Regions from separate parts of the Saccharopolyspora sp. NPDC002578 genome, predicted to be linked through region 3. Evidence: riboswitches for the same ligand, from Rfam matches in the RefSeq annotation. Region 3 holds a riboswitch; each other region holds the start of a gene.

What was found. Region 3 has a riboswitch for cobalamin ahead of ACWD38_RS15420 (ribonucleoside-diphosphate reductase subunit alpha). Riboswitches for the same ligand answer to the same signal wherever they lie in the genome.
Region 1: another riboswitch for cobalamin. It lies ahead of cobN (cobaltochelatase subunit CobN); the one in region 3 lies ahead of ACWD38_RS15420 (ribonucleoside-diphosphate reductase subunit alpha).
Region 2: another riboswitch for cobalamin. It lies ahead of metE (5-methyltetrahydropteroyltriglutamate--homocysteine S-methyltransferase); the one in region 3 lies ahead of ACWD38_RS15420 (ribonucleoside-diphosphate reductase subunit alpha).

Annotation. Positions count from the first base shown of each region.
Region 1 is NZ_JBSFWJ010000022.1:17,687-27,037, reverse strand. It holds gene cobN (cobaltochelatase subunit CobN) at 1-2,912, opposite strand, end outside; cobalamin riboswitch at 3,035-3,168, opposite strand; gene cobG (precorrin-3B synthase) at 3,766-5,196, shown strand; gene ACWD38_RS13405 (precorrin-8X methylmutase) at 5,193-5,858, shown strand; gene ACWD38_RS13400 (precorrin-2 C(20)-methyltransferase) at 5,855-7,417, shown strand; gene ACWD38_RS13395 (cobalt-precorrin-6A reductase) at 7,405-8,154, opposite strand; gene ACWD38_RS13390 (cobalt-precorrin-5B (C(1))-methyltransferase) at 8,189-9,286, shown strand.
Region 2 is NZ_JBSFWJ010000006.1:14,844-25,064, reverse strand. It holds gene ACWD38_RS04985 (MarR family transcriptional regulator) at 31-480, shown strand; gene ACWD38_RS04980 (methyltransferase domain-containing protein) at 826-1,446, opposite strand; gene ACWD38_RS04975 (NADH:flavin oxidoreductase) at 1,704-2,930, opposite strand; gene ACWD38_RS04970 (SDR family oxidoreductase) at 3,002-3,865, opposite strand; gene ACWD38_RS04965 (TetR/AcrR family transcriptional regulator) at 4,177-4,791, shown strand; gene metE (5-methyltetrahydropteroyltriglutamate--homocysteine S-methyltransferase) at 4,910-7,198, opposite strand; cobalamin riboswitch at 7,326-7,564, opposite strand; gene ACWD38_RS04955 (FG-GAP repeat domain-containing protein) at 7,771-8,391, shown strand; tRNA gene ACWD38_RS04950 (tRNA-Arg) at 8,640-8,713, shown strand; gene ACWD38_RS04945 (DUF5994 family protein) at 9,013-9,450, shown strand; gene ACWD38_RS04940 (hypothetical protein) at 9,519-9,686, shown strand; gene ACWD38_RS04935 (fatty acid desaturase family protein) at 9,683-10,221, shown strand, end outside.
Region 3 is NZ_JBSFWJ010000028.1:12,938-23,158, forward strand. It holds gene ACWD38_RS15395 (AAA family ATPase) at 1-791, opposite strand, end outside; gene ACWD38_RS15400 (AAA family ATPase) at 1,229-4,045, opposite strand; gene ACWD38_RS15405 (DeoR/GlpR family DNA-binding transcription regulator) at 4,132-4,893, opposite strand; gene ACWD38_RS15410 (helix-turn-helix domain-containing protein) at 5,101-6,477, shown strand; gene ACWD38_RS15415 (bifunctional metallophosphatase/5'-nucleotidase) at 6,480-8,183, opposite strand; cobalamin riboswitch at 8,392-8,618, shown strand; gene ACWD38_RS15420 (ribonucleoside-diphosphate reductase subunit alpha) at 8,741-10,221, shown strand, end outside.

The DNA.
Region 1 (9,351 bases), on a different contig from region 3:
GCACCGGGCTTCGAACCGAAGATGCGCGTCGTGGCGCGGCGCTCGTCGCCGTGCTCGGCCAGATCCGCCTGGGCGTGGGCGCGCACGAAGTTCTGCTCGTCCGGCTCGTCGAGCGCGGCGACCTTGCGGACCGCGTCGTCGAGCAGCGTCACCACGTGCGGGAACGCGTCGCGGAAGAAACCGCTGATGCGCACCGTCACGTCCACGCGCGGACGCCCCAGCTCGTCGAGCGGGATCACTTCGAGGCCGTTGACGCGCCGCGACGCCTCGTCCCACGTGGGCCGCACGCCCATCAGCGCCAGGACTTCCGCGATGTCGTCACCGGAGGTGCGCATCGCCGAGGTGCCCCACACCGACAGGCCCACCGAACGCGGGTACTCGCCGGTGTCGGCGAGGTAGCGCTCGATCAGCGAATCCGCGATGGCGTGCCCCGTCTCCCAGGCGAGCCTGCTCGGCACCGCCTTCGGGTCCACCGAGTAGAAGTTGCGGCCCGTCGGCAGCACGTTGATCAGGCCGCGCAGCGGGGAACCGCTCGGCCCGGCGGGGACGTAGCCGCCTTCGAGGGCGTGCAGCGTCGCACCCATCTCGTCGGTCGTGGCGTCCAGGCGCGGCACCACCTCCGCGACCGCGAACTCCAGCACCCGCACCACGTCGTCCGGGGCGTCGCCCAGCACCGAACGGCACACCTCGACGACGGCGCCGAGCTCCCAGCCGTGCTCCTCCATGCCGGAGACGAGGGCGTGCGCGGAGGTCTCCACGTCGTCCACGGTGCCGCGCGCGACGCTGCCGTCCTCCAACATGCCCAGCGCCTCGCGCAGGCCGGGCAGCGCGCCGCTCTGGCCGCCCCACACCTGCCGGGCGCGCAGCATCGCCAGCACCAGGTTCACCCGCGCCTCGCCCTTCGGGGCGGCGCCCAGCACGTGCAGGCCGTCGCGGATCTGCGCGTCCTTGATCTCGCAGAGCCAGCCGTCGACGTGCAGCAGCATGTCGTCGAACTCGGCCTCGTGCGGGCGCTCGTCCAGCCCGAGGTCGTGGTCCAACTTCGCGGCCTGCATCAACGTCCAGATCTGGCTGCGGATCGCGGGCAGCTTCGCCGGGTCCATCGCCGAGATCTGCGCGTGCTCGTCGAGCAGCTGCTCCAGCTTCGCGATGTCGCCGTAGCTCTCCGCCCGCGCCATCGGCGGCACCAGGTGGTCCACCAGCGTCGCGTGCACCCGGCGCTTCGCCTGGGTGCCCTCGCCGGGGTCGTTGACCAGGAACGGGTAGATCAGCGGCAGGTCCGCCAGCGCCGCGTCCGGCGCGCAGGACGCCGACATGCCCGCCGTCTTGCCGGGCAGCCACTCCAGGTTGCCGTGCTTGCCCAGGTGCACCATGGCGTGCGCGCCGAACTCGTCGGTCAGCCAGCGGTAGGCGGCCAGGTAGTGGTGACTCGGCGGCAGGTCCGGGTCGTGGTAGATCGCGATCGGGTTCTCCCCGAAGCCGCGCGGCGGCTGCACCATGATCACCACGTTGCCGGCGCGCAGCGCGGCCAGCACGATCTCGCCGTCCGGGTCGTGCGAGCGGTCCACGAACTGCTCGCCGGGCGGCGGGCCCCAGTGACCCTCGATGCTCTCGCGCAGGTCGTCGGGCAGCGTCGCGAACCAGTCGGCGTAGCGCTTCGCGGGGATGCGCACCGGGTTGCCGGACAGCTGCTCCTCGGTGAGCCAATCCGGGTCCTGGCCACCGGCGGCGATCAGCGCGTGCACCAGCGCGTCGCCGTCCTGCGCGGCCACGCCGGGCAGCGCGTCCGGACCGTCCTCCGGGCCGATGTCGTAACCGGCTTCGCGCAGCCGCTGCAGCAGGCCCACCGCGCTCGCCGGGGTGTCCAGGCCGACCGCGTTGCCGATGCGGGAGTGCTTCGTCGGGTACGCCGAGAGCATCAGCACCAGGCGCTTGTCCTTCGGCTCCACGTACCGCAGCCGGGCGTGCTTCACGGCGATGCCCGCGACGCGCGCCGCGCGCTCCGGGTCCGCCACGTACACCGGCAGGCCCTCCGAGTCGTTCTCCTTGAACGAGAACGGCACCGTGATCAGCCGACCGTCGAACTCGGGCACCGCGACCTGCGTGGCCATGTCCAGCGGGGACAGGCCCTCGTCGTTGTCCTGCCACGCTTCGCGGCTGGAGGTCAGCGTCAAGCCCTGCAGGATCGGCACGTCCAGGTCGGCGAGCGCGCCCACGTCCCACGCTTCGTCGTCCCCACCGGCCGAGGCCGTCGCGGGCTTCGTACCGCCCGCCGCGAGCACCGTCACGATCAGCGCGTCGGCCTGGCGCAACGTGTCCAGCAGGCCCGGTTCCGGGGCGCGCAGCGACGCGCAGAACACCGGCATCGCCCGGCCGCCCGCGTCCTCGATGGCGTCGGAGAGGGCGTGCGCGAACGCGGTGTTGCCCGCCATGTGGTGCGCCCGGTAGTAGAGCACCGCCACCTTCGGGCCCTCGGCGTTGCGCGGCTCGCGCTCCAACAAGCCCCACTTCGGCGTCTCCACCGGCGGCTCGAAGCCGTGGCCGGTGAGCAGGACCGTGTCGGACAGGAAGTTGAACAGCTGCGTCAGGTTCTCCGGGCCGCCCTGCGCGAGGTAGGCGTGGGCCTGCGCGCACACGCCGCCGGGAACGGTGGAGCACTCCATCAGCTCCGCGTCCGGGGCCTGCTCACCGCCGAGCACCACCACCGGGCGCGGGCCCGCGAGCAGCGCGTCGAGGCCCTCCTCCCAGGCGCGGCGGCCGCCGAGCAGCCGCACGATCACCAGGTCGGCGCCCTCCAGCAGCGGCGGCAGGTCGTCCACGCCGAGCCGGGCCGGGTTGCCGAGGCGGAAGTCCGCACCGCTGGCGCGTGCGCTGAGCAGATCGGTGTCCGATGTGGACAGCAGCAGGATCATGCGGCACGCTCCCGGCTGAGCAGGGACGCGGGCATGCGGACAGGACGCATGGTCAACCTTCCTCGGGGTCCTCGCCCCGGAGTCGTCGGCACCCGGTGTCGGACCGGGCGGTGGCGGCGCGGAGTGTCCTGGCTCCCGGATCGGCGCTCGCTCCGGCCTTCCCGTCCGCGCACGTGCGCGGGCAGTGACCTTCGTTGTGCGGAGTCCGCTCCCCGGTGACAGTGGCGGGACCGCGCCGGACTCGCACCGGCTTCCTCCACTCGTCGCCGTCGACCACTCTCCGCAACGGGGCGATCGTTCGTCAAGTGGCCTGCTGCGCTGGTGCGCGAGAGATCACGCACGTGGCACCGCGCCGTTCGGCGGAACGCTCGCGCGACGGTCACCCACCGGACACGAGCGCTCGCCGAGGAATCCCCTCACCGCGAACTCGGTCGACACCGGCGCACCCCCGCACGCCGCCCCCACTCGTCACGTTGTGGACGATTCCCGCAATTTCGGGAGAAATCGAACGACCCGATCGAGGTGAACGTTCCTGATCCCGGCCGTGGAACCACTTCTGATCAGGGGAAACGAGTTGTCCACATGGGGTGTCCGGCACGCCGGGGGCGTTCGATTTCTCGCGAAATTGCGAGGGCTTGAACAAGGTCCGGCCGGGGTTCGCGGGGCGGTCGTGCGGGGGAGGCCGCCGGGTCGGGGGTGGCTGTGGTGAGGCACATCGCGTTTTGCGTCCGCAACGAGGCCTGGCCGTAGTATCGACGACCGCCGGTGCGCGCCCAGGGCCGCGCACCACCGGAGACCCGCGCCGTGCGCTGGGAGTTCCGACCGACCACGAGCGATGAGAGCGGGGAGAACCGTGCCGCCACGAGCCGAACCGGACGCGTGCCCCGGCGCGCTGCGGGTGCACGAGGCCGCCGACGGCGGCCTGGCCCGGGTCCGGGTGCCGGGCGGGCGGCTCGACGCGCGGCAGGTGCGGGCGCTGGCCGCCGCGGCGGAGCTCGGCGACGGCGGCTGGGAGCTGACCTCGCGGGCGAACCTCCAGGTCCGCGGGCTCGCGCCGCACGCCGTGGCGGAGTTCGCGGCGACGCTGGCCGACGCGGGCCTGCTGCCCTCGCCGACGCACGAGCGGGTGCGCAACATCATCGCCTCGCCCTACACCGGTTGCGACGACGCGGGGTCGCTGGACGTGCACGCGGTGTCGACCGAGCTCGACCGGCGGTTGTGCGCGGCGCCCGCGCTCGCGGAGCTGCCGGGGCGGTTCCTGTTCACCGTGGACGACGGGCGGGGCGACGTCGCCGGGCTCGCCGCCGACATCGGGCTCGCCCCGGCGGACGGTTCGGTCGCGGTGCTGCTGTCCGGTGCGGACGAAGGAATCCGGGTCGCGACCGCGGACGCGGCGCGCGCCGCGGTGCTCGCGGCGGAGGCGTTCCTCGCGGAACGGCGGCGGCAGGAGTCGGCGAGCTGGCGGCTCGCCGAACTCACCGACGGTCCCCGGCTGATCGCCGCGCGCGTCATCGCCGAACCGGGCCCGGCGGAGGACGGTGCGCCGATCGCCGACACCGGCGCGGAGTCCGCTGACAGCACCGGATCTGCTCCCGGCACGGACGGTTCCGCTGAGCGTGCCGGGACCGTTCCTGCCGCAGCCGGCGGATCGGCTGAACGCACCGAGCGGCCCATCAGCGCGAGCGGTGCCGCTGAACGCGCCGGTTCCGCCCCCGGCGTGGGGGAACCGGCCGGCGGCGTCGGGTCTTCTCCCGCAACGACGTGCCACTCCGGTCCGGGTCGTCCCGTCGAGCCCGTCGCCACCCACGCCGATCTCGGCGTCCTGCACCGCCGCGACGGCCGGGTGAGCCTCGCGCTGGGCGCCCCGCTGGGCAGGCTGAACGCCGAGCAGGTCGCGGCGCTGGCCGCCCTGGACCGCCCGCTGCGGCTCACGCCGTGGCGCACCCTGCTGCTGCCCGGAATCCCCGAGCACGACGCGACGACCCTGCTGTCCGAAATGGACGGAGCCGGTTTCGTGGTGGACACCGCCGCGCCGCTGGCCGGGGTCACCGCGTGCACCGGGAGCCCCGGCTGCGCCAAATCCCTCGCCGACGTGCGCTCCGACGCGGCGCGCGCCGCCCGGCCCGGCGCGTTGCCGGTGCACTGGGCGGGCTGCTCGCGCCGCTGCGGCCGACCGGCGGGACGAGGAGTGGAAGTGCTGGCCACCGAGGCCGGCTACGAGGTCGGCGGCGAACCCGCCGGCGAGTTATCCGCCGCGCTCGAAGCGGCACGGAGGGCAGTGTGAGTACCGGACGCAATCCAGCCGGGGCCGAGGGCACCGGTGGCTACGAGTACATCCGGGAGGGCGCGGAGATCTACCGCCGCTCCTTCGCGACGATCCGCGCCGAAGCGGAACTCGACGGCATGCCACCGGAAGTCGCCGGAGTCGCCGTCCGCATGATCCACGCCTGCGGCATGGTCGACCTGGTGCGCGACATCGCCTGGTCGCCGAACGCGGTCCTGGCCGCCCGCGAAGCGCTGCGCGCCGGGGCGCCGGTGTTCTGCGACGCCGCGATGGTCGCCGCGGGCGTCACCCGGCGTCGCCTCCCGGCGGACAACGACATCCTCTGCACCCTCGGCGACCCGCAGGTGCCGCAGCTGGCGCAGGAGCTCGGCACGACGCGCAGCGCGGCGGCGATGGAGCTGTGGCGGGACCGGCTCGACGGCGCGGTGGTGGCCGTCGGCAACGCGCCCACCTCGCTGTTCCGGCTGCTGGAGATGGTCGACGCCGGAGCGGGCAAGCCCGCCGCCGTGCTCGGCCTGCCCGTCGGTTTCATCGGCGCAGCCGAGTCCAAGCAGGCACTGGCCGACCACCCGGAGCTGGAGCACCTCGTGGTGCACGGCCGCCGAGGTGGCAGCGCGATGGCGGTGGCCGCCATCAACGCGATCGCGAGCGAACAGGAGTGAGCAGCACCGTGGAGCAGGCAGGCAGGTTGTTCGGCGTCGGGCTCGGACCGGGAGATCCGGAGCTGGTGACGGTGAAGGCGGCGCGGCTGATCGGTGAGGCCGACGTGATCGCCTACCACAGCGCCCGGCACGGCCGCAGCATCGCGCGGTCCGTCGCCGAGCCGTACCTGCGGGCCGGTCAGGTCGAGGAACCGCTGGTCTACCCGGTGACGACGGAGACCACGAACCACCCCGGCGGCTACCAGGGCGCGATCGACGAGTTCTACGCCGAGGCCGCCGAACGCCTCGCCGCGCACCTCGCCGCCGGGCGCACCGTGGCGCTGCTGTGCGAGGGCGACCCGTTCTTTTACGGCTCCTACATGCACATGCACAAGCGCCTGGTGGGCCGGTTCGACGTGGCCGCGATCCCCGGCGTGACCTCCGTCAGCGGCGCCGCCGCGATGCTGGGGCGCCCGCTGGCGGAGCGCGACGAGGTGCTGACGGTGCTGCCGGGGACGCTGGAGCCGGACAAGCTCGCCGAGCACCTGGCCTCGACGGACGCGGCCGCGGTGATGAAGCTGGGCCGCACCTTCGACGGTGTGAAGGAGGCGTTCGAGAAGGCGGGACGGCTCGACGAGGCGTACTTCGTGGAGCGCGCCACCACGGAGCGCCAGCGGTTGCTGCCGCTGGCCGAGGTGGATCCGGCGTCGGTGCCGTACTTCTCGCTGGCGCTGCTGCCGAGCCCGGTGAACTCGGGCAGCCCGCTGAACCTGACGGACGCGACCGGCGTCCCGGTTTCCCCTGCCACGACTGAGCAATCCGCGCCCGCCGCGGCGCGCGAGCCCGGCATCGGCGAGGTCGTGGTCGTCGGCCTCGGCCCCGCGGGTCCGCAGTGGACGACCCCGGAGGCCCACACCGCCGTCGCCGCCGCCGACGACCTCGTCGGCTACGGCCCCTACCTGGACCGGCTCGCGACCAATCCGCGCCAGCGCAAGCACGCCTCGGACAACCGGGTCGAGGCCGAGCGCGCCGAGTTCGCGCTGGACCTGGCCCGGCGCGGTTCGCGGGTCGTGGTGGTGTCCTCCGGCGATCCGGGCGTGTTCGCGATGGCCAGCGCCGTGCTGGAGGTCGCGACCGAGGAGCGGTTCACCGACGTCCCGGTGCGGGTGCTGCCCGGCCTGACCGCCGCGCAGGCCGTGGCGAGCCGCGTCGGCGCTCCGCTGGGCCACGACTACTGCGTGCTGTCGTTGTCGGACCGGCTCAAGCCGTGGGAGATCATCGTCGAGCGCTTGGAGGCGGCGGCGAAGGCGGACCTGGCGATGGCGATCTACAACCCGGCGTCGCGGAGCCGGACCTGGCAGGTCGGCGCCGCCCGCGACGCGCTGCTCAAGCACCGCGCGCCGGAGACCCCGGTGATCATCGGGCGGGACGTGGGCGGGCCGCAGGAATCCGTGCGGACGGTGGAACTCGGCGACCTCGATCCGTCCGATGTGGACATGCGTTGCCTGCTGGTGATCGGCTCGTCGACGACCAGGGCGGTCGGTGGCGCGGTGTTCACCCCGCGCCGCTACCCGGCGTGACGCAGGCGTTCCAGCGCTTCCTCGACGGTGGTGGCGGGCACCCGCGGTTCGGGTGGCCGCTGCACCACGACCACCGCGACGCCGAGCTCCCGCGCCGCGTCGAGCTTCGCGCGGGTCATCGGGCCGCCGCTGTTCTTCGTGACCAGCACGTCGATGCGGTGCTCGCGCAGCAGCGCCACCTCGTCGTCGAAGGTGAACGGTCCGCGCGCCAGCAGCGTCGTGAGGTGCGGCGGCAGCGGCGGGTCCGGCGGGTCGACGGCGCGCAGCAGGAACCGCAGGTCCAGGTGCGCGAACCGGCCCACGCCCTGGCGGCCGGTGCTGAGGAAGATCCGCTCGCCGAGCCCCGGCAGCGCGGCGGCGGCCTCGTCCAGCGAGCCCACCAGGTGCCAGCCCGGTTCCGCTTCCCACGCGGGACGGCGCAGCACCAGCAGCGGCGTGCCCGCCAGCGCGCAGGCGCGTGCGGCGTTGGCGGTGATGACCCGCGCGAACGGGTGCGTCGCGTCGACCACCGCGTCGATGCGGTGCTCGCGCAGCCACGCGGCGAGCCCGTCGGCGCCGCCGAACCCGCCGACGCGGACCTCCCCGGCGGGCAGCTTCGGATCGCGCACCCGGCCCGCCAGCGAGGAGATCACGTGCACGCCCGCGTCGTCGCCGAGCCGCGCGGCGAGGTCGCGGGCCTCGCCGGTCCCGCCGAGCACCAGGATGCGCCGCACCCCGGTCGCGTCGCTGCTGTGCATGCGTGCACCCTTTCACGGTGAAGGAGGCGGCATCATGACTGGTCAGGAAGGCCCCGCGCTGCGCTACGGGTGGACCACGGGCGCGTGCGCGACGGCGTCCACCGCCGCCGCGTACACGGCGCTGCTGACCGGGACCTTCCCGGACCCGGTGGAGATCGTGCTGCCCAAGGGGCACCGGCCCGCGTTCGCCCTCGCCCGCGAACGCCTCGACGCCGGTTCGGCGATGGCGGCGATCGTGAAGGACGCCGGGGACGACCCGGACGTGACCCACGGCGCCCTGGTGTCGGCGACGGTGCGCCGCGCCGAGCCCGGAGCGGGCGTCGTGTTCCGCGCCGGAACCGGTGTCGGCACCGTGACGAAACCGGGCCTGCCGCTGCCCGTGGGCGAACCCGCCATCAACCCGGTGCCCCGCAAGCTGATCCGCGAGGTCGTGCAGCGGGTCGCCGCCGAGCACGGCGGCACCGGTGACGTGGTCGTGGAGATCTCCGTCGAGAACGGCGAGGAACTCGCCCGCCACACCTGGAACCCGCGGCTGGGCATCCTCGGCGGCCTGTCGATCCTGGGCACGACCGGGGTGGTGGTGCCGTACTCGTGCTCGGCGTGGATCGACAGCATCCGGCGCGGCGTGGACGTCGCGCGCGCCGAGGGCTTGACCCACGTCGCCGGATGCACCGGCAGCACCTCGGAGAAGCTGGTGGAGCGCACCTACGAGCTCGCGCCGGAAGCGCTGCTGGACATGGGTGATTTCGCCGGCGCGGTGCTGAAGTACCTGCGCCGCAATCCCGTGCCGCGGCTGACGATCGCGGGCGGCATCGGCAAGCTCGCCAAGCTCGCCGACGGGCACCTGGACCTGCACTCGAAGCGCTCCCAGGTGAACTTCGCCCTGCTGGCGAACATCGTCGGCGACGCGGGCGGCTCCGCGGAGTTCGCCCACCGCGTCCGCAACGCCAACACCGCGTTGGAAGCGCTGACCCTGTGCCAGGAGGCGGGCATTCCGCTCGGCGACCTCATCGCCACCCGAGCCCGCGACTTCTCCCTCACCACGTTGCAGGGAGCCCCGATCGACGTGGAGATCCTGGTCATCAACCGAGCAGGAGACCTAGTCGGCCACGCCCCGTTCGAACAGCGCTGAACGTGCTCGACCAGCTCCGGCCGGATTCAGCACCGAGTGCGAGCAACGATCGTGGGGGCGCCGAC
Region 2 (10,221 bases), on a different contig from region 3:
CGTGGGAGCTCACCGGTAGGAGGTGCGCGAGTGGGTATCGCCGACGACGCGGTCGAAGTGCGCGCGCAAGGCTGGCGCACGCTCGCCGCGCTGCACGGAATGCTGGAGACGGCGCTGGAGAAGGCGCTCAGCACCGGACACGGCCTGTCCGTCGTCGAATACACCGTGCTCGACGCGCTCAGCCGCCAGGACGGTTGGCACATGCGGATGCAGCAGCTCAGCCGTGCCGCCGCACTCAGCGGCAGCGCCACGACGAGGCTCGTGACCAGGCTCGAAGACCGCGGCCTGCTCACCCGCATCCTGTGCAAGGACGACCGCCGCGGCATCTACACGGAGCTCACCGACGAAGGCCGCGCCCTGCTGGAGCAGGCCCGCCCGACCCACGACGCGGCGCTGGAGAAGTCCCTCGCCGAAGCCGAACAGGTACCGGAGCTCAGCGATCTGGTCGACGCCTTCCACCGCGTCACCGCCCGCACCTGACTCCCGCCGCCCCGTCGAAGTGAACGGACCGTTCGCCCAACAGGATTGGACGAACGGTCCGTTCACTTTTCCGCCTCGATTCGCGGAGGCCGTCCGTGGGGTGAACGGACCGTTGGTCCAAGGAGTTTGGGCGAACGGTCCGTTCACTCTTTCCGGACCGCACGATTCGGGGGTGGCTCGCGGAGGCCGTTCGTGGGGTGAACGGACCGTTGGTCCAACGGGTTTGGGCGAACGGTCCGTTCACTCGCTTCGGGGCTGAATCGTGCTCGGGGCGTGGTGGCTGCCGGCGTGCTCGGGGTGAGCGGACCGTTGGTCCAGTGGGATTGGACGGACGGGCCGTTCGCTTCAGCGGGGGAGGGGCTCGGGCTTCTGCCAGGTGAGGGAGTAGCGCCAGAGCAGCAGGCGGCGGTACCGGGAGCCGGGGAGCAGCACTTGCGCGGTGCGGCGCACGTCGTCCCACGTCATCGTGGGCTCCTGGGTGGGCATGCCGGGCGGCTCGGTGACGCCGCCGTGGCGGCGGGCGAGCACGCGGTGCGCCGGGATCGCGGCGAGGTCCACCGCCCAGTCCAGCGGCGTGTGGTGCCGGGCCAGGCCGATGACCATCAGCGTGCCGCCGGGCGAGAGCATCCGCGCCATCCCGGTGAGCGCCGAGGCGAAGTCGATGTGGTGCAGCGAGGCGACGCAGCAGATGAACCCGTACTCGCCGTCGCGCGCCTTCGCCTCGAAGTCCACGAAGTCACTGTCCACAAAGGATGCGTTGGTGAGGTCGGTGGTGGCCTTGCGGGCTTCCCGGATCATCGAGCGGGAGCGGTCGATCCCGATGACGCGCCTGGTCTTGGCGGCGAGCTTGCGCACCAGGGTCCCGTCGCCGCATCCGATGTCGAGCGCGCTGTCGCAGTCGTCGGGCACCGCGTCGAGCACGCGCGGGTGGTAGTGCACGTTGTGATTCCAAGGCTCCCCAGACACTTGCTCACCCTAACCGCCTGCGCGGTGGCTTCCGGCGGGTCACCAGGGCGTGCTCCTGGGATCTGAAAACCCGCCGAGGTGGTGTCCAAGAACGGAGAATTTCGTTGCGCGGCAAGAGGATTCTCGATACCTGAGGCTGCGCCGATCACTCCTCGCCACGGTGTCCTCCCGCCCTCGGCGAACGGGACGAACCCGTCTCCTGGCGCAGACGTAGTGCAAAAGTGACCCCGCCGCCACCTGCCGTGCCGGGCATCTGTTCACACCGCGTCCCCATCGGAGCCATCCGGCAGGGCCTGCGCAGGCGCCAGCACGCACCGGGTGCGGCGCCCGAAGATGGTGGTCATGCACTTGTTGTTGTGGTTGCACAGCGAACGGGTGCGCGGCCGCTGCTGCAGCTGGTTGATCAGGTCCGGCTCGCGCAGCAACGCCCGAGCCATGGCGACGAACTGGAAACCGTCGCCCATCGCCCGGTCCATGACCTCGCGGCCGGTGACGCCGCCGAGGAGGATCAGCGGGAGGTCCACCGCGGCGCGGATCTGGCGGGCGTCTTCGAGCAGGTAGCCGTCCTCGTACGGGTAACCGCGCAGCAGGCGCGGGCCGGCGAGCTTGACGGCGCTCTTGATCGGCCCCGGCAGCTGCGCGGCGAAGTCGTGCACCGGGGCGTCACCTCGGAACAGGTACATGGGGTTGAGCAGGGAGCTGCCGACCGTCATCTCCAGGGCGTCCACCGTGCCCTCCTGCTCGAGCCACTGCGCCACCACGGCCGCCTCGTCCAGCCAGAAGCCGCCGGGCACGCCGTCGTCCATGTTCAGCTTCGCGAGGATCGCGATGCGGTCGCCGACCGCGTCCCGCACGGCCCGGGTGATCTCGAGCGCGAGGCGCGCTCGGTTCCGCAACGGGCCGCCGTAGTCGTCCTTGCGGTGGTTGAGCTTGGGGCTCAGGAAGGAGCTCGCGAGGTAGTTGTGCCCGAGGTGCACTTCGACGGCGTCGAACCCCGCCTCGATCGCCATCCGGGCCGCCGATCCGTGCGCGCGGACGATCCGCGCGAGGTCGAGGCGGCTCGCCGGTGTGGTGCGCATGGTCAGCGGGTGGAGCGTCCGGCCGGGCGACAGCGCGGGGCCGCCGGTGCTCCAGGGGTTGCCCACCGGGCCCGCATGGCCGATCTGCGCGGACGCGGCGGCGCCCTCGGCGTGCACGGCGTCGGTGAGCCGCCGCAGCCCCGGCAGCGCTTCGGGGCGCCAGTGGATCTGGTGGCCGTCGGTGCGCCCCTCCGGTGAGACCGCGCAGTAGGCCACGGTCGTCATCCCGACTCCGCCCGCGGCGTGGGCGACGTGGAAGTCGATGAGCGCGTCGGTGGCCAGGCCGCCGCGCGCCCGCTTCTCGTACGTCGCGGCTTTGATGGTGCGGTTGCGCAGCGTCAACGGCCCGAGCGCGGCGGGTGCGAACACGTGCGGCGCGCGGTGCGCCGCGGAGTGCTGGGGCATCGTCTCCTCCTTGAGCCGATGGGGTTCCGGTCGCCGGGAGCTCCCCGCGCACGGGCGCCGACGGCACCGGATCACGGTGCGGCGCGGGGCTTTCGCACGTCGGGGGACCTCAGCTTCCGGACGTAGCCGAGGAGTTCGCGCAGGCGTCCGGGGCGCGGCCAGGCGTCGGGTCGGAAGTAGGCGTCCGATCCGCCGTCGACGAACACGACGCTGCCGACGAGGAAGTCCGCGGCGTCGGAGAGCATGAAGACCACCCAGTCGCCCAGCTGCTCGGCGTCGCCGTAGCCGCCGATGGGAACGGGGAACGACTCGACGGCCCGGGACTCGGCCGGGCTCGACAGCAGCCGTTCGACCATCGGGGTCCTGATCGCGCCGGGGGCGAGGGCGTTGAGCCGGATGCCCGCGCCCGCCCACTCGGGCAGCACCGCGCGGCGGCGCACCCAGTGGCTCACCGCGAGCTTCGACGCGGCGTAGATCATCAGCGGGGCGGCTCGGCCGAAGTGCCTGACGCTGCGGATCGCCTTCTCCGGGTCGCCGTCGAGGAAGGCGGTGATCGTGCGGCGCGGGACCAGCGGGGTGGTCGTCGTGGCGTTGCTGGAGAACACGACCACCTTGGCCTTCTCCGCCGCGGCGAGAGCGGGCCGCCAGGCTTCGAGCAGCTCGACGACGCCGAAGTAGTTGACCTGGGCGACCGCCGGTCCGCTGCCGGGAGCCGGCCCCAGTCCTGCGGCGAGGACGGCACCGTCGAGGCGCCCGCCCGCCGCGCGCAGCACACCTGCCGCCGCCGCGCGCCGGCCTTCCGGTGTCGAGAGGTCGGCGGGGACGTCGGCTTCTTCGACGTCGACCCCGATGACGGTGTGGCCCGCGGCGCGAAGCTTGTCGGCCGCGGCCTTTCCCATGCCGGACGCGGATCCGGTCACGGCGTGCACGCCCATGACCCACCTCCCTGCCGGTGCGACGACACTGCGGGCCCCTTTCCGCATGACCTGCGTAGCTGGTCGCTCAGCGGCTTCCGCGCTGCCCGTTTTCCTGGTGTGGCCGCGATTTCTCGTGTGGCAGCCCTACACGGCGAAATCGCTGTCTTCGCGAGGAAGCCGCTGAGGACCCGCCGGTGGTCGTGTTGCTCAAGCCGGTCACTGCTCAGTGGCTGCGCCACTGACGAGACACCGATCAACAGACTGCGAGGACTCCCGACACCTTATTGGCTCACTGAGACAAAAACAATGGTTCGGTTATCCTCCGGGCGATGTCCACCACCGATGCGGGCGGTCCCGCTCCCCGCCGCGGTCGCCCGACGGTGCTCGATCGCGGTGCGGTCGCCACGGCCACGTTCCGGCTCTGGACCGAGCACGGTTACGACGCGGTCGGCTGGAGCGACATCGCGGAGGCGACCGGGGTCAGCGTGCGCACGCTCGTCCGGCACTTCTCCCGCAAGTCCGAGATCGCGTGGGTCGGCGTGCCCGCCGCCACGAAGCGGCTCCGCGAGGCGTTGCGCGCCACGCCGGACGACCTCCCCGTCGGCGACGCGGTCCGGCGGAGCGTCCTGGCCTCGGTCTCGCACGACCCGATGCTGGCGTCCGCCGGTGTCGATTGGGTGCGCGTCGTCTACGCGCAGGAGGAGATCGCCGGTTCCGCCGGAGCCGCCTACCGGCCGTGGATCGAGGAACTCGCCGGGTACATCGCCGGGCGCGTCCCCGAGATCACCCGGGCGGCCGCGACGGCCGTCGCGAGCGGCTACCAGGCGGCGACGTTCGCGGCGCTCGTCGCCTGGAGCGAGGGCGGGGCGCGCGGCGACGCCGTGGCCGCGACCGACGAAGCGCTGCGATGGCTGGAGATTCCGCCCCGCCCGCGAACAGGGTGAGCCACCCGGATCCGAGCGGCGCGAGAAGGGAACGGCCCCGTCCGGTTGACCGGACGGGGCCGCACGAGGGGTGCCGGGGGCGGGAGCGGTGGGAACGACTACCGCCCCCGGCTTCGGATCAGCCGGAGGCCGGGCGCACGGCCTCCGTCGCGCTGATCACGTTCTTGAGCGCGGTCTCCACCTCCGCGTAGCCGCGGGTCTTGAGACCGCAGTCCGGGTTGACCCACAGGCGTTCCGCGGGCACCGCCGCCAGCGCCGCCTTCAGCAGGTCGGTGACCTCCCCGGCTTCCGGGACGCGCGGCGAGTGGATGTCGTACACGCCCGGCCCGACCCCGCGGGCGAACCCGACCGCGTTGAGGTCGTCGAGCACCTCCATGCGCGAGCGGGCCGCCTCGATGCTCGTCACGTCCGCGTCCAGCGCCACGATCGCGTTGATCACGTCGCCGAACTCCGAGTAGCACAGGTGGGTGTGGATCTGGGTGCTCTCGGCGATGCCGGAGGTGGCGAGGCGGAACGATTCCACCGCCCAGTCCAGGTAGTCCTGGTGCGCGGCGGAACGCAGCGGCAGCAGTTCGCGCAGCGCGGGCTCGTCGACCTGGATCACCCGGATGCCCGCGTTCTCCAAGTCCTTGACCTCGTCCCGGATGGCGAGCGCGACCTGCCGCGCGGTGTCGCCCAACGGCTGGTCGTCGCGCACGAACGACCAGGCGAGGATGGTGACCGGTCCGGTCAGCATGCCCTTCACCGGTTTCTCGGTGAGCCGCTGCGCGTACTTCGCCCAGTCCACCGTGATCGGCTCGGGCCGGGACACGTCGCCGAACAGGATCGGCGGGCGCACGCAGCGCGACCCGTAGGACTGCACCCAGCCGTTGTGGGTGCTCACGAATCCGTCCAGGTGCTCGGAGAAGTACTGCACCATGTCGTTGCGCTCCGGCTCGCCGTGCACCAGCACGTCGAGGCCCAGGTCTTCCTGCAGCCGGATGACGCGTTCGATCTCGTCCCGCATCCGCTGCTTGTAGGTGGCCTGGTCGATGCTGCCGGAGCGCAGTGCGGCGCGAGCCTTGCGCACGTCGGTGGTCTGCGGGAAGGAGCCGATCGTCGTCGTCGGCAGCGGCGGCAGGCGCAGCGATTTCCGCTGCGCGGCGAGCCGTTTCGCGTAGTCCCCGCGCTGGGCGTGCTCGGGTTTGAGCGCGGTGAGCCGGGCCTGCACCCGGTCGTTGCGCACCCGTTCGGCGTTCGCCCGGTCCGCGATGCGCCGGCGGCCGTCCTCCAGCTGCTCGGACACCGAGTCGCGGCCCTGGTGCAGCGCGCGGTCGAGGACGACGACCTCGTCGACCTTCTGCGCCGCGAACGCCAGCCACGACTTCACCTGCGGGTCGATGTCGGTCTCGGCTTCGACGTCGTAGGGCACGTGCAGCAGCGAGCACGAGGTGCTCACGGCCACCTCGCCCGCGAGGCCCAGCAGCGTCGCCGCTTTCGCCAGCGCCCCGTCCAGGTCGGTGCGCCAGATGTTGCGGCCGTCGACCAGGCCCGCGACCAGCGTCTTGTCCCGGAGCCCGGAGACCGACGGCAGTTCGTCGACGGTGCGTTGACCTGCGACGAGGTCCACGCCGAGCGCTTCGACCGGCGAGGACGCCAGCACGCCCAGCGCATCGCCGAGGTCGCCGAAGTAGGAGGCGACCAGGATCTTCGGGCGCTGCGCGAGCTCGCCGAGCCTGCGGTAGGCGGTGCGCAGCGCGTCCAGGTCGGCCTGCGAGCGGTCCGCGGCGAACGCCGGTTCGTCCAGCTGGACCCACTCCACGCCCGCGCGGTGCAGCTCGCCCAGCAGTTCCGCGTAGGCCGAGACGAGCTCGTCGACCTTGTCCAGCGGCCGGAACGACGCGGGCGCGCCGTCCCGCGGCTTCGACAGCAGCAGGAACGTCAGCGGGCCGACCACGACCGGGCGGGTCTTGACGCCCAGCTCAGCGGCTTCGTGGTACTGGTCCACCACGGTCTGGTCGGACAGCCGGAACGCGGTCTCCGGGCCGATCTCCGGCACGATGTAGTGGTAGTTCGTGTCGAACCACTTAGTCATCTCCAGCGGTGGCGCGGATTCCACGCCGCGCGCCATCGCGAAGTAGGTGTCGAGCGGGCTCAGCCCCAGCTCCGCGAAGCGGGGCGGTACCGCGCCGAAGGTGACGGCGGCGTCGAGAACCTGGTCGTAGTAGGAGGAAGTGTTCCCCGGCACGGAGTCCAGACCGGCATCGCGCAGCGAGCGCCACGCGTCGGTGCGCAGCGTGCGGGCGACTTCGCGCAGCTCCGGCTCACCGATGCGGGACTTCCAGTAGTTCTCCAGTGCCCGTTTCAGTTCCCGGTTCGGTCCGATCCTGGGATACCCGAGCACGGTGGATCCGATGGTGCTGGTCAACGCTCTCTCCTCGCGAGCTGGACGACAGTTCTGCGAGGTTCGGGCAGGCGTGATCGGCACCCGTCGCCGCGGACGGCGACTCGTCGACCAGGTCCTCCCGCGAGACCTCGCAACAGCGCGCGTCGCGTGGACGCGCGCACCGGCGGCAGGTCTTCGGACTCGTGGGCGTTCCCGGAGGACCGGGGTTCCTACTGGCCGTCGCTTCCCGAGCTCGCGCCCAGTGCTGTGACCGGTCTTCTCAGACCGGTGACGGCGTTCGTTCCCACTCACCGCTGCGGGGCAGTCCCGGATTCGCACCGGGTTCCCTCTTGCCTCGCGCAGCGCCGCTTTCGCAGAGCTGTGCGAACCACCAGCACTTCGGAGGCTACTTGCTTCTGGCGGGAAGACAAGGCCTTGACGTCCCGGTCACCCGGCGTGCACGTGGCCGCGCACGCGAGGATTTCCCGGCCCGGCGGGCAACCCGCGGCGCTCGGGAGCGTCTTCAGGACAGGTGGGGGGAGCGGTTCCCGTCCTGCCGAGCAGGTGGATTCGAGAGGGAGAAAACTGTGGGGATCAACGGAATTCGAGCAACCGTGAGCATCGGCGCGTTGGCCGCGGCGATGGCCCTGGCCCCGTTCGGCGTCGCCACCGCGGATTCGACCGATACGTCCACAGTGGACTTGAACGGTGATGGGACGCCGGACACCGCGACGCTGGCCGCCGTCGGTGACGGCTCGCGGCAGGTCCTCAAGTTCACAGTGGACGGACGCGTCACCGAGGCGACGCTGACCGGTGACGCCTACGCCGGTACGCGGCCCATGCGGGTGCTCGACGTCAACCACGACGGCAAGCAGGAACTGCTGGTGAGCGAGTCCGTCGGGGCGAACACCGAGTGGTTCGGCGTCTGGGATCTCGGCGCCGACGGCGCCCCGCGCGAGATGACCACTCAGGACGGTCGGCCGCTCAAGATCAACGAAGGTGGCGGCGTCGCCGCGCGGCTCGGCTACGAGTGCGCCCCGGCCGGGTCGGACGGCCGCGTGCTGATCACCCTCGCGGCGTCGAACGAGAGCCAGACGGCCGAGCCCGCCTACGACGGCAAGCGCGTCGCCTACGACGTGCGAGACGGCGTGGCCACCCCGGTCGACGAATACCCGTTCGCCGGGGTCGGCCAGGACGACCCGGTGCTGGTCGTGGAGCCCGGCACCTGCGCGTGACCGGACGCCGGGGCCGTCGTGCCGGATTGCGGCGCGGCGGCCCCGGCGCATCTCCGCCGATCGCGCGGCCGTGACTCCTTTGTGACCGTTCAAGGGCTTCGAGCGCCCGTCGCGGGGTCTGTTCCAGGGCTGAGTTGTCGATCAGCTTGCCGTTCGATACCGGCTCTGCAACGCCGATGGCGTCGGTACCACTGTCGACGGAGAGGCCGGTTACCCTGCTTCCTGCAGCTCACGTGAGCGATGCGCGGGCCCTCGTAGCTCAGCTGGACAGAGCAAAGGACTTCTAATCCTTAGGTCGCAGGTTCGAGTCCTGCCGGGGGCGCCTTTTCACCGGTCACCGGGGATGGGGAGAATCTCGACCAAGATCACCTCTGGACCCTACCCCGGTTGCGCGACGTAGTGGCGCGTAGTGGGTGGAGCGGGATCACCCGCGAGCCGCCGAAGAAGCGTAGGATCAGGGTACCGGAGGCGTTCGACTATCCGCGGTCTCGCGGGTGCCGCTTCGGGCGCACCACGATTGTCCGGCCCGATCGGGCTTGGGACGGGGGCGCCGAGATGACCTCGGTTCTGCTTGACTCAACATCCGCACAACACCGAACTACTTCCGCGCCGCGCTTGCAGATGAAGGCCGCGGGCGTCGCCCGCGACCGTTTCGACGGCGGCTGGTGGCCGCGCACCGCGGAGCCGGTCCGCGAGTTCACCGAACTGGTGTCCGCGCTCGGCGACGAGGTCGGGCCGGTCAGCCGCGTGTCCTACCCCCTCGCTACGTGGGGCGCGGTCGACCGAAAAATGATCATCGGAGGTCGGCTGGTGCGGTTCGACGGTTTCCGGGCCATGGACCCGCGCACCGTCGCGGTGATCGGTGCGGACCGTCGGCGGGCGAGCCTGCTGGTCGTGCCACCGGGCGCCGCTGACGGCGCGGCACGGGCGGCGCTGAGTTCGGCCGCCGGACTCGCGGGCCCCGATGACGCAGCCGTGCCGGTGCCGCTCCCGCAAGGGGCGGACGGTGCGGAGCAGCGGTGGGAGGCCGAAGGAGGCCGGGTGGCAGCCGTCCGCTGAGCGGTTCGGCAGTGCCACCCACCGGAGATCGGCCGAAGGTCGGCCGATCCAGCGCAAGAGGAGTTTCATTGACCAGTACCTACACCCCTTCGTCCACCGCCGACGGCGTCGAGCCCGCGGTGTTCAGCCACCCCGAGGACCAGCATCCGCCCGCCCGCCCGGTGGCAGGTGGGCGAACCGATCGTCGCTCCCGGGACATCCGCTTCTCCGAGCAGTCGGCCAACGCGGGTCGATGAGCGAGTCGCCGCCGAGTACCGGAGAACGCACCGGTAGCGAGTTCGCCGAGCTGTCCCGCGAGGTTCGCGAGGCGGGACTGCTGCGGCGCAGGCACGGCTACTACGGGTTGAAGATCGCGGGGAACCTGCTGGCGTTCGCGGGCCTGTGGACGGCGTTCGCCTTCCTCGGCGACAGCTGGTGGCAACTCGTCATCGCAGCGCTGCTGGCGGTCGCGTTCGCGCAGCTCGCCTTCATCGGCCACGACGCGGGGCACAAGCAGATCTTCCGGGGCCGCCGTCCCAACGACGTGCTCGGCACGGTGCACGGCGGCTTGGTCGGCATGAACTTCCAGCAGTGGGTCAGCGGGCACAACCGCCACCACGCCAACCCGAATCACGAGGAGCACGATCCGGACCTGGACGTGCCCGCCGTCGTGTTCACCGGCGCGCAAGCACGCCTGCGGACCGGTTTCCTCCGCTGGATGGCCAAGCACCAGGCGGTGCTGTTCTTCCCGCTGCTCACGCTCGAAGGTCTCAACCTGCACGTCTCCGGGAT
Region 3 (10,221 bases):
GCGTCAGCGGCGTGCACCCGCAGCCGCGGCACGTGCCGGGCCTCGAACCCCAGCCCGGCCTGCTCGAACTCGGTGAGCACCGTCCGCAGCACGGCCGGGTTCCCCGCGGTGGCGGCCGTCGCGGCGGTGCTGAACTCCTCGTCGACGGGGCCGTGCCGGGACAGCAGCTCCGCGACGTCCGAAGTGGACAGAGCGGAGAGCCGGACCCGGCTCGGGGTCAGCGGCACGGCCTCGTCCCAGCGCGCGCCGCCCGGCGTCTCGGGCGCGGTGTCGCGCACCGTGCGGACCATCAGGATGGGCGCCTGGTCCAGGTGGCGGACCATGGCGTGGCACCAGGCCAGCGACCACGGGTCGATCCACTGGTGGTCGTCGACGGCGAACAGCAGCGGGCGGTCCCGCGCCAGGCCGAGGAAGTGCTTGCGCAGGTAGGGGATCGGCGCGTTGTTGGCGGCGCCCTCGGCCCACGCGGAGCTGATCCGGGTGAGCTGGTCGGGCGGGCAGAGCAGCGCGATCAGCTGGGCCACCGTGCTGTAGGGCACGTCGGTCTCCAGCGGCGAGGTCTGCGCGGCGGCGGTGTTGAGCCCGGCCGCGCGGGCGTCGGCGAGCATCGACTCCAGCAGCGCGCTGCGCCCGGTTCCGGGGGCACCGCTGATGGTGAGCAATCCTGATCGACCGCGGCGCAGGTCGTCGACGAGTTCCCCCACCACGTGGAGTTCGGCGTCGCGCCCCACCAAGTGGTGGCCGCCGGGGAACGCGGAACGGGCTTCAGGGGCGTCGTGGACGGCGACCATCAGCACGCTCCGACCGGCTCGGCGTGGGTCCCGGATCGCGATCCGGTTCCGTTTCGGACAACGAACGAGCGAACATGAAAGACATTCGGAAACAACCCCAAGTGAAATCCGGGAAGGACCTCATCACGGTGCGTGATAACAACATCAGGAATGCTGCCACCAGGGATTCGTAAACCGATACAACGCTCAATCCGATTCGCGGCGAGCTGCGGGAGATCGACCACACCAACCTCCCGTAGCTCGAAAAGATGCAGCCAGGGCCGAATCGGCACTCAGCGTATCACCCGTTGGAGTGACAACCTGGCTTTCTCGTGCACGAACCAAAGTGATTCCCACATGAGAGGACAGCACTGCGATGGTCGTTGCGTTCGCGACCGATTCAGCGAATCGCACACCCCGGGGATTCCCCTCGCCTACGCCGGCCGCGAGCGGACCGATCAAGGAACCGACACCGCCGGATCGTTGTCCAGCACACCCGCGAGCTCCGCCCGGCCCCGCACGCCGAGCTTGCGATAGGCACTGGTCAAGTGCAGCTCCACCGTCCGCACGGTGAGGAACAGCGACTCCGCGATCTCCCGGTTCGTCGCCCCCTCCGCGGCCCGCGCCGCGACCCGGCGCTCGCTGCCGCTGAGCGCGTGCACCGGTGAATCCGTGCCCTGCCGCAGCCGTCCGCCCGCCGCCAGCAGCGCCGCCGACGACGCCGCGACCTGCGCGTGATCACGGCGCAGCACCGACAGGTCCAGCGCCGAGCGCAGGTGCTCCCGCGCGCCCTCCGGCTCCCCCACCCGCAGCAGCGCGCGACCGAGCAGGTGCTCGGCCTTCGCGTGCTCCAGCTTTCCCGGCGAGTCGGCGAGCACCCGCACCGCTTCCGAGAGCAACGGCACCGCCGCCCGGCCCTCGGTCACCGCACCGCGCGCCGCCAGCGCCATGCCCTGCGCGCGCCGGGTTCCCCACTGCTGCGCCAGAACGGCGCCGTGCTCCGCGGCCTGCATGCCCTCGTCGAGCCTGCCCAGGTCGCCGAGGATGCGCGCCGCGTCGAACCACCACGGCGCGAAGACCGGGTTCGCGATGCCCGCTTCCCGCAGGCTCTGCGCGCACCGGAACAACCGCTCCAGCGCGCCCTCCGCGTCGCCCGCGCCTTCCCGCGCGCGAGCGCTCGCCATCAGGAACTGGTGGTACTCCATCGAGAAGTCCTCGAAGCGGCTGCGCGTGATCCCGTTGAGCAGCTCCTCCGCGCGGGCCGGCTCGCCCTGCGCGGTCAACGCCCCGGCCAGCGCGATCTGCGGCATCGTCATCGCCTCGGCCCAGGACTCCTGCACCAGCACCTCGTGGCAGGTCTGCGCGTCGGCCAGCGCCTCGGTGAGGTCGCCCGTCCAGTGGTGCACCATCGCGCGGGTGCTGATGGCCAGGCAGTACGTCCACGCTTGGCCGGAGCGCTGGGCGTGCTCGATGAGCTTGCCGAGCGCCGCCAGCGCGGACTCGTTGTCGTCGGCGAGGTACAGCGGCAGCGCCGCGCCCATGAACGCCCAGCCGCCGCCCTCCATGTCGTCGATCCGGAGCACCTGCCGCGCCTGCTCGGCGACCTCCGCCGCCGGCCGGTTGAACAAGGTGCCCAGCGCGGCCAGCATGCTCAGCAGCTGGCGTTCCGCCGACGTGTCCCCCGGCGGCGGGACCACGTTGCGGAACCGCGTCTCGATGCGCGACAGCGTGGACTTCTCGTCCATCCCGGAGATCAGCAGCACCGACTCGGCCAGCGTGCGCAGCGTCCGGTCCACGTCGCCCGGGTCCGTGCCGAGCACCGCGTCGAGCTCGTCCAGCGCCGCCGAGACGACCTCGAACGCGCGCACCGAGTTCTGCGCCGTCAACGAGGACACCGCGTACTGCACCGCGATCGGCACCCGCGCCCGCGGATCGTCGATCAGCTCCAGCGCCCGCTCCAGGTAGCGCAGCCCCGTCACCGGCTCCGCCACCCGCGCGGCCTGGGTCAGCACCGCGACGTCCGACCCGTGCACCAGCAGCACCCGTTCCAGGCAGCGCGCCGCCACGCCGGGAGCTCCGCGCTGCTCGGCTCGCGTCGCGGCGTCGCGCAGCACCCCCGCCATCCACGGGCTCGGTTCGCCGGGCAGCGCCAGCAGCAGCACCGCCACTTCCTCCGCCGGGCGCCCGACGTCGTTGAGCAGCATCGCGGCCCGTTCCCGCAGCCGGTCCAGCTCGGCGGGCGGGGTGCGCTCCAGCACCTCCTGGCGGACGAAGTCGTGCACGAACCCGGCGCCGCTCGCCGACACGGCCAGGTCGTGCTCGCGCATCTCGCGCAGCGCCGTCGCCGTCATCCGCTGGTGGATGCCCGCCAGCGAGGCGATCAGCTCCAGTTGCTCGCCCGGCAGGATCGCGACCGCGCGGGCCACCGCCATGGCGCGGTCGGACAACCGGTCCAGCAGCGAGCGCAGCACCACGGTGCGGCCCAGCTCGTCGAGCCGTTCCACGTCGGTGCGCGCGCCCGCGGGGTCCTCCCGCAACCGCCGCAGCACCCTGTTGATCAGGAACGGGTTGCCGCCGGTCACCTGCGCGCAGCGCGCGGCGAAGTCCGCGCCGGGCGGCTCGCGCAGCGCGCCGGTGAGCAGCTCCGCGACCGCCTCCGGTTCCAGCGCGGGCAGGTCCGCGGTGTCGCACAACGGCATCGCGGCGATCTCGCCGAGCGCGTCGGCCTGCGCGACCCCGTCGACGCGCTGCGTCAGCAGCACCAGCAGCGGCAGGTTCTCCGCGCGGCGCAGCAGGAAGGCGAGGAAGCGCAGGGAGTTCTCGTCGCACCACTGCACGTCGTCGACGGCCAGCACCAGCAGTCCTTCGGCGGTGAGGTCGGCCGCCAGCCAGTGCAGGCCGTGCAGCACCGCGTAGGTGCCGGAGGCGGTTTCGCCCGCGGCCTGCTCCGCGGCCAGCGCGGGCAGCGCGAGCCGGGCGCTGCCCTCGAACTCGGTGCCCTGCAACGAGGCGAACAGGGCGCGGACGGTGCGGTAGGCACCGGAGCCCGTCTCCGGGCAGTGCGCGGTGAGCGTCCGGGTGGCGCTGTCGCCGAGCCGTTCCAGCGCGCTCAGCAGCACGCCGGTCTTGCCGATGCCCGCGGGTCCGCGCAGCAGCACGGCCCGTCCCCGCCCGGTGGCCGCGAGCCGCGCGGCCTCGGCGATCCGGTCGAGCTCGTCGTCCCTGCCGACGAGGTCGCCCGGCGGGCCTGCCTGCACGAGCTGATCAGCCACCATGCGGGGCTCCTTCCGATCTGCCCCCAGGCGGACGGACTGCATCGACTTCGTGGCACGCGCACCGGGCCGTCCCGGTGCCGCGCGGTTCAGACCGTTTCGACACGCGGCCCGGCCCGGCGGATCTCGTCGGCGACCTGCTCGTCGAGGCCGTCGTCGGTGATGAGCGTGTCGACGTCGGCCAGCTCGCCGAACCGCGCGAAGTGGTCGTTGCCGACCTTGGTGTGATCCGCCAGCACGATGGTGCGCCGGGCAGCCGAGATCGCCGCCCGCTTGACCATCGATTCCGCCGAATCCGGCGTGGTGAGCCCGCGTTCCAGGGACAGCCCGTTGGTGGCCATGAACGCGACGTCCACGTAGATGTCGCCGAGCGCGTGCAGCGCCCAGCCGTCGACCGCCGCGAGCGTGCGCCCGCGCAGCCTGCCGCCGACGAGCATCAGCGTGATGTTGCCGCGGCCGGACAGCGTCAGCGCCGTCGTCGGCGAGTGCGTGACCACGGTCAGCTCCCGGTCCGTCGGCAGGATGTTCGCCATCCGGGCCACCGTGGTGCCCGCGTCGAGCAGGATGGCGCCTTCCTCCGGCACGAGCTCCAGCGCCGCCTTGGCGATGCGGTTCTTCTCCGCGGTCATCACCGAGTCCCTGGCGGGCACGTTCGGCTCGAAACCCAAGCGCTCCACCGGGATCGCGCCACCGTGCACCCGGCGCAGCACGCCGCGGCGTTCGAGCACGGTGAGGTCGCGGCGCACGGTTTCGGTGGTCATGTCGAAGCGGGTCGCGAGCGCTGCGACGTCGACCCGGCCTTCCTTGCGGGCCAGCTCCAGAATCGCCCAATGCCGTTCTTCGGCGTACATGACCGCTTCGCTCTCCCGCCGTGAGATCCCCCGGTCCGGCGGAGATTACCGGCGCCGAGCACGCGGGCACAATGCTCGGATGTGGTTTCTTGTTGCTTTGCTTGGCGTTCGCCGGGGCGCTGCGGGGTTGCGAAGCGCGGGAGATCCGATCCGGTGATCTTTTTACTCTCCGCATTCGGATGATCACATTAAGTATAGGGTGGCCCGGTGCCAACTGAGGACATCCCGTCGGCGGTCTGGCGGTGCGCCGAGGTCCGCGACGCCCTCGCAGTGCGCGACATCGGCACCGTCTACCGCGCGTTGCGCGCGCACGGCGTCTCGCAGAGCCGCATCGCCCAGCTCACCGGGCAGGCGCAGAGCGAGGTCAGCGATGTGCTCAACGGGCGCGCGGTGCGCAGCTACGAACTGCTGTCCCGGATCGCCACCGGGCTCGGCATCCCGCGCGGCTGGATGGGACTCGCCGGCGAGCAGCGGCCCGCGACCACCGAGCGCGGCGCCTCCGACGTCGCGCCGGACGAGGAGGACGAGCAGACCAAGCGCCGCAAGTTCTTGTCCTACGCCGGTTCCCTCGTGCTCGGCTCCCACTCGGAACCGGCCGAATCCGCGCTCCGGCTGCCCGCCGAGCTGCGGTACCCCGACCTCCTGCGCACCCCGCCCGGCCGGGTCGGCGCGTCGGACGTGGCGGCGCTGGACGAGCTGATCGGCTCACTGCGCAGGATCGACCAGCGCTACGGCGGAGTCGGGCAGTACGGCACCGTCGCCGCCGCGACCCGGCGCGCCGAGCTGATGCTGGAGTCCTCGATGCGCGAGGGCGTCCGCTCCGAGCTGCTGGCGACCTTGTGCAAGCTGCACGCCACCGCGGGCTGGACCGCCGTGGAGAACGGGCTGCTGGCCAGCGGGCACGAACACTTCGGGCGGGCGCTGGACTTCGGCCGCGACGGCGCCGACCCGCTGGCGATCGCCCGGACGCTCTACGCCGCGGGCCGCGCCGAGCTGCACTTCGGGGACGCGAACTCGGCGTTGAAGCTGTTCCAGCTCGGGTCGATCCGCGCCGAATCCTCGGCGCTGGTGAGTTCGGTGCTGCAGCTCAACTCCGCGTGGGCCGCCGCGCAAGGAGAACGCGGCGACTCGGTGCGCCGCCTGCTCGACCACGGCCGCGGGCTGCACGCGGCGGCGAAGATCGACGCGGACTACCCGCTGTTCCGCTGGTTCGGCGAGGCGGACCTGCTGGGCATGACCGGGTCGATACAGCTCGCGATGGGCGAGTTCGAATCCGCCGCGCTGCACCTGTCCCGCGCCGTGGCCGCGCGCGCACCGGGCGAGGTGCGCTCGGCGGTGTTCGAGCTGGCGAGCCTCGCCGAGGCGAAGTTCGCCCTCGGCGACCACGGTGCCGCGATCCGCCACGGCCGCCGTTCGGTGCTGCTCGCGGGCGGCGTGCGCAGCGCGCGGCTGCACGGCCGCCTCGCCGGGCTGCGGGCCCGGTGCGCGGAGATCGCGAACTCCCGGCACCCCTGGCACGACTGCGCGGAGGAACTCGCGCAGGGCATAGATTCGGTGATCGCGCCCCGCGCCGTGCGCCGGTGACGTCAGTCCGTCGCGGTGATCCGGTCCGGTGCCGGTGGGACGACGCCGGGGTGGGCGGCGAAGTAGCCGAGCAGGGCGTCGAGGTCCACGGGACCACCGGTGACGTCGGTGCCTTCGGCGAAACCGGTGAAGCCGTCGCCGCCCGCCGCCAGGAAGTTGTTCACCGCTACCCGGTACAGGGCGTCGGGAGCGACCGGTTCGCCGTGCAGCGTCAGCCCGGACACCTTCGAGCCGATCGGCGCGGACTCGGAGTACTCGTAGTGCACTCCTGCCGAGACCTGCAGGATCGTGGCGCCCTCCGGTGTCCACTGCTGTTCCAGCACGTTCTTGAGCTGCGCGCCGGTGAGCGTGATCGTCTGCATGATGTTGCCGAACGGCTGCACCGCGAACGCCTCGCCGTAGGTGACCACGCCGTCGCCCTCACCCGCCGGGGAGGAGGCGTGCGGCAGGTCGGCGCGGACGCCGCCGGGGTTGGTGAGGGCCAGCTGCGCGCCACCGGCCGCGGTCGACTCCAGCTGGGCGTCCGCGATCACGCTGCCGAGCGCGGATTCCCCGGACGGCGCGGCGGCCTTGAGCAGGTCACCGGTGATCGTCCCGACGGCGCGGTTCGCGATCGGCGCGGCCTTCTCCCGCGCTTCCTCCACCAGCGCGACGGTCTCCGCGTCGGGTGCGATGTCGCGGGTGACGATCTCGTTGCGCGCCGAGCTCCGCTCCCGCACCACGTCGCGGGTGGCGCGGTCGATGCTCAGGTCGAGCACCGAGAGCAACCGGCCGAACGAGGCTCCTTGCACGACGGGGCGCGGCGCCCCGGCCGGGTCGGTGGCGGTGCAGTTGTACTGCTGGTGGCTGTGCGCGCTGAACACGGCGTCGACCTTCGGCGAGGCTTCGGTGGCGATGCGCGTCGCCGGGCCGCCCGGTTCGAGCTCGCAGGAGTCCGGTCCGCCGCCGGTGGCCTCGTCGCCCTGGTGCAGCAGCACGACCTGCGCCTTGATGCCGAAGCGGTCGAGCGCGTCGGCGGTGCGGTCGATGGCGGCGACCTCCTCGCCGAACCGCAGTCCTTCGACGGCCTCCGGGCTCACCACGCTCGGCAGTTCCTCCAAGGTGGCCCCGATGACGCCGATCGGCACGCCGCCGGAGACCTGCACGGTGAACGGCAGCAGCGCCGGGGAACCGTCCTCGAAGGACACGTTCGCGCCGAGGTACGGGAAGTGCGCGCCCTCGAAGGAATCCCGGAACCGGCAGCCGTCCTCCGGGTGGCAGCCACCGCTCTGCAACCGCTGCAGTTCCGCGTAGCCCTCGTCGAACTCGTGGTTGCCGACGACGTGCGCGCGCACGTCCTGCGAGTTGAGGAATTCGACGGTGGGTTCGTCGTGGAACAGCGCGGAGTTCACCGGGGAGGCGCCGACGCTGTCGCCCGCCGAGAGCACCAGCGAGTTCGGCGCCTGCGCGCGCAGCCGGTCGAGGTGCGCGGCGAGGTAGGCCGCTCCCCCGGCTTCGACGACGGAGCCGTCGGGCAGCTCGACCTCGCCGGAGGAGCCGGTGGGCGGTTCGAGGTTGCCGTGCAGGTCGTTGAAGGTGATCAGCCGCACGTCGGTGGTGTCCGGTCGCGGCGGCGCCTGCCCGGCGGCGGCGCCGGGGACCATCGCGGCGGTGGCCAGGGCGGTGGCGACGACGGCGAGTCCGCGTCGCACGCGGGAGGCGCGCATGATCGGAGTTCCTTCCGGACCGGTGATCTCGGAACAGGAGTCTGCCCGAACGACGGCCGCGACCACCAGCGAATCCGCATCACACACCGCTTCGGACTTGGTCCCGCACGAACCTCGCGCTCCCCGTCCGGGTGATGCGTGCGACATCAACAAGTCTTCCGCCACGCCGACGATGATGGGGTCCGGATCAGCGCCGAACGCTAGATGTAGTGTGGCGCCCGCTGATGGTTCACCGGGATCGCCCGGTGTGACAACAGGGAACCCGGTGCGAGTCCGGGACTGCCCCGCAGCGGTGAACGGGAACGACCGCCGTCACCACCTCCAGAGGTGGTGCAGCACTGAGCGCGATGCTCGGGAAGCGACGGCCAGTAGGTCCGGCGTCGAGGACGCCGGGTGCCCGTGAGTCCGAAGACCTGCCATCGGTGCGCGCACGAGGGGTGCGCGCCGTCCGGGACCTCGCGGGAGGGTCGCGGGACGAGCGGTGCCGTGCGCGCCGCGGTCCTCGCACGCTCCGAGCCGTCCCGGGCAGGTGTCCGAGCTTGCGAGGGAGAGAGCCAGTGACCGAGTCCACGACCCGGCCGTCAGCAGCCACCGCGGTACCCGCGGGAGTGCGGGTGCTGCGGCGCGACGGGACCGTTTCCGGTTGGGACGAAACGAAGATCTCCGTGGCGCTGACCAAGGCGTTCCTGGCGGCCGAGGGGGATTCGGCCGCCTCGTCGTCGAGGCTGCACCAGGTCGTCGCGGAGTTGTCGGAGCAGGCCGCGCGCGGAGTGCTGCGCCACGCCGGCCCCGAGGGCCTGGTGCACATCGAGCAGATCCAGGACGCGGTGGAGCTCGCGCTGATGCGCGGCGGCCACCACGGCGTCGCCCGCGCCTACGTGCTCTACCGGGAGCAGCACGCCCAGGCCCGCGAGACCCCGGAGCAGGCCGCGGACACCGCGCCGGAGCTGGCGATGACGCGCCCGGACGGCATCCGCGTGCCGCTGGACTGGGCCCGGGTGTCGACCGTCGTCGAGCAGGCCTGCTCCGGGTTGTCCGATGTGGACGCGGATCGGGTGCTGCGGGAGGTCCGGCGCAACGTCTACGACGGCATCGGCTCCGCCGAGCTCGCCGAGTCGCTGACGATGGCCGCCCGCACCTTCGTCGAGGGCGAACCGAACTACTCGCTGGTCACGGCGCGGCTGCTGCTGGACAAGCTGCGCCGGGAGGCGTTGAGCTTCGTCGCGGACGAGCCCGCCGAGGCCGACCAGGTGCAGATGCGGGACCGCTACGCCGGTTACTTCGCCGACTACGTGCGCCGCGGCATCGAGCTGGAGCAGCTGGACCCGGAGCTGGCGCGGTTCGACCTGGCCCGGCTGGGCGCCGCGCTGGACGCGGACCGCGACATCGCGTTCGGCTTCCTCGGCCTGCAGACCCTCTACGACCGCTACCTGCTGCACGAGCAGGGCGTGCGGTTCGAGCTGCCGCAGGCGTTCCTGATGCGGGTCGCGATGGGCCTGTCGCTGCGCGAGGACGACCGCGAGGCGCGCGCCGTCGAGTTCTACGACCTGCTGTCGTCGTTCGACTTCATGTGCTCGACGCCGACCTTGTTCAACTCGGGCACGACGCGCCCGCAGCTGTCGTCCTGCTTCCTGACCACGGTGGACGACGACCTGCACGGGATCTTCCACGGCATCAGCAACAACGCGCTGCTGTCGAAGTACGCGGGCGGTCTCGGCAACGACTGGACCCCGGTCCGGGGCACCGGCGCGCACATCAAGGGCACCAACGGTTCCTCGCAGGGCGTGGTGCCGTTCCTGAAGATCGCCAACGACACGGCGGTCGCGGTGAACCAGGGCGGCAAGCGCAAGGGCGCGGTGTGCGCGTACCTGGAGACCTGGCACGTGGACATCGAGGAGTTCCTCGACCTGCGCAAGAACACCGGCGACGACCGGCGGCGCACCCACGACATGAACACGGCGAACTGGGTCCCGGACGAGTTCCTGCGCCGCGTGGAGGCCGACGAGCAGTGGACGTTGTTCTCCCCGGACGAGGTCCC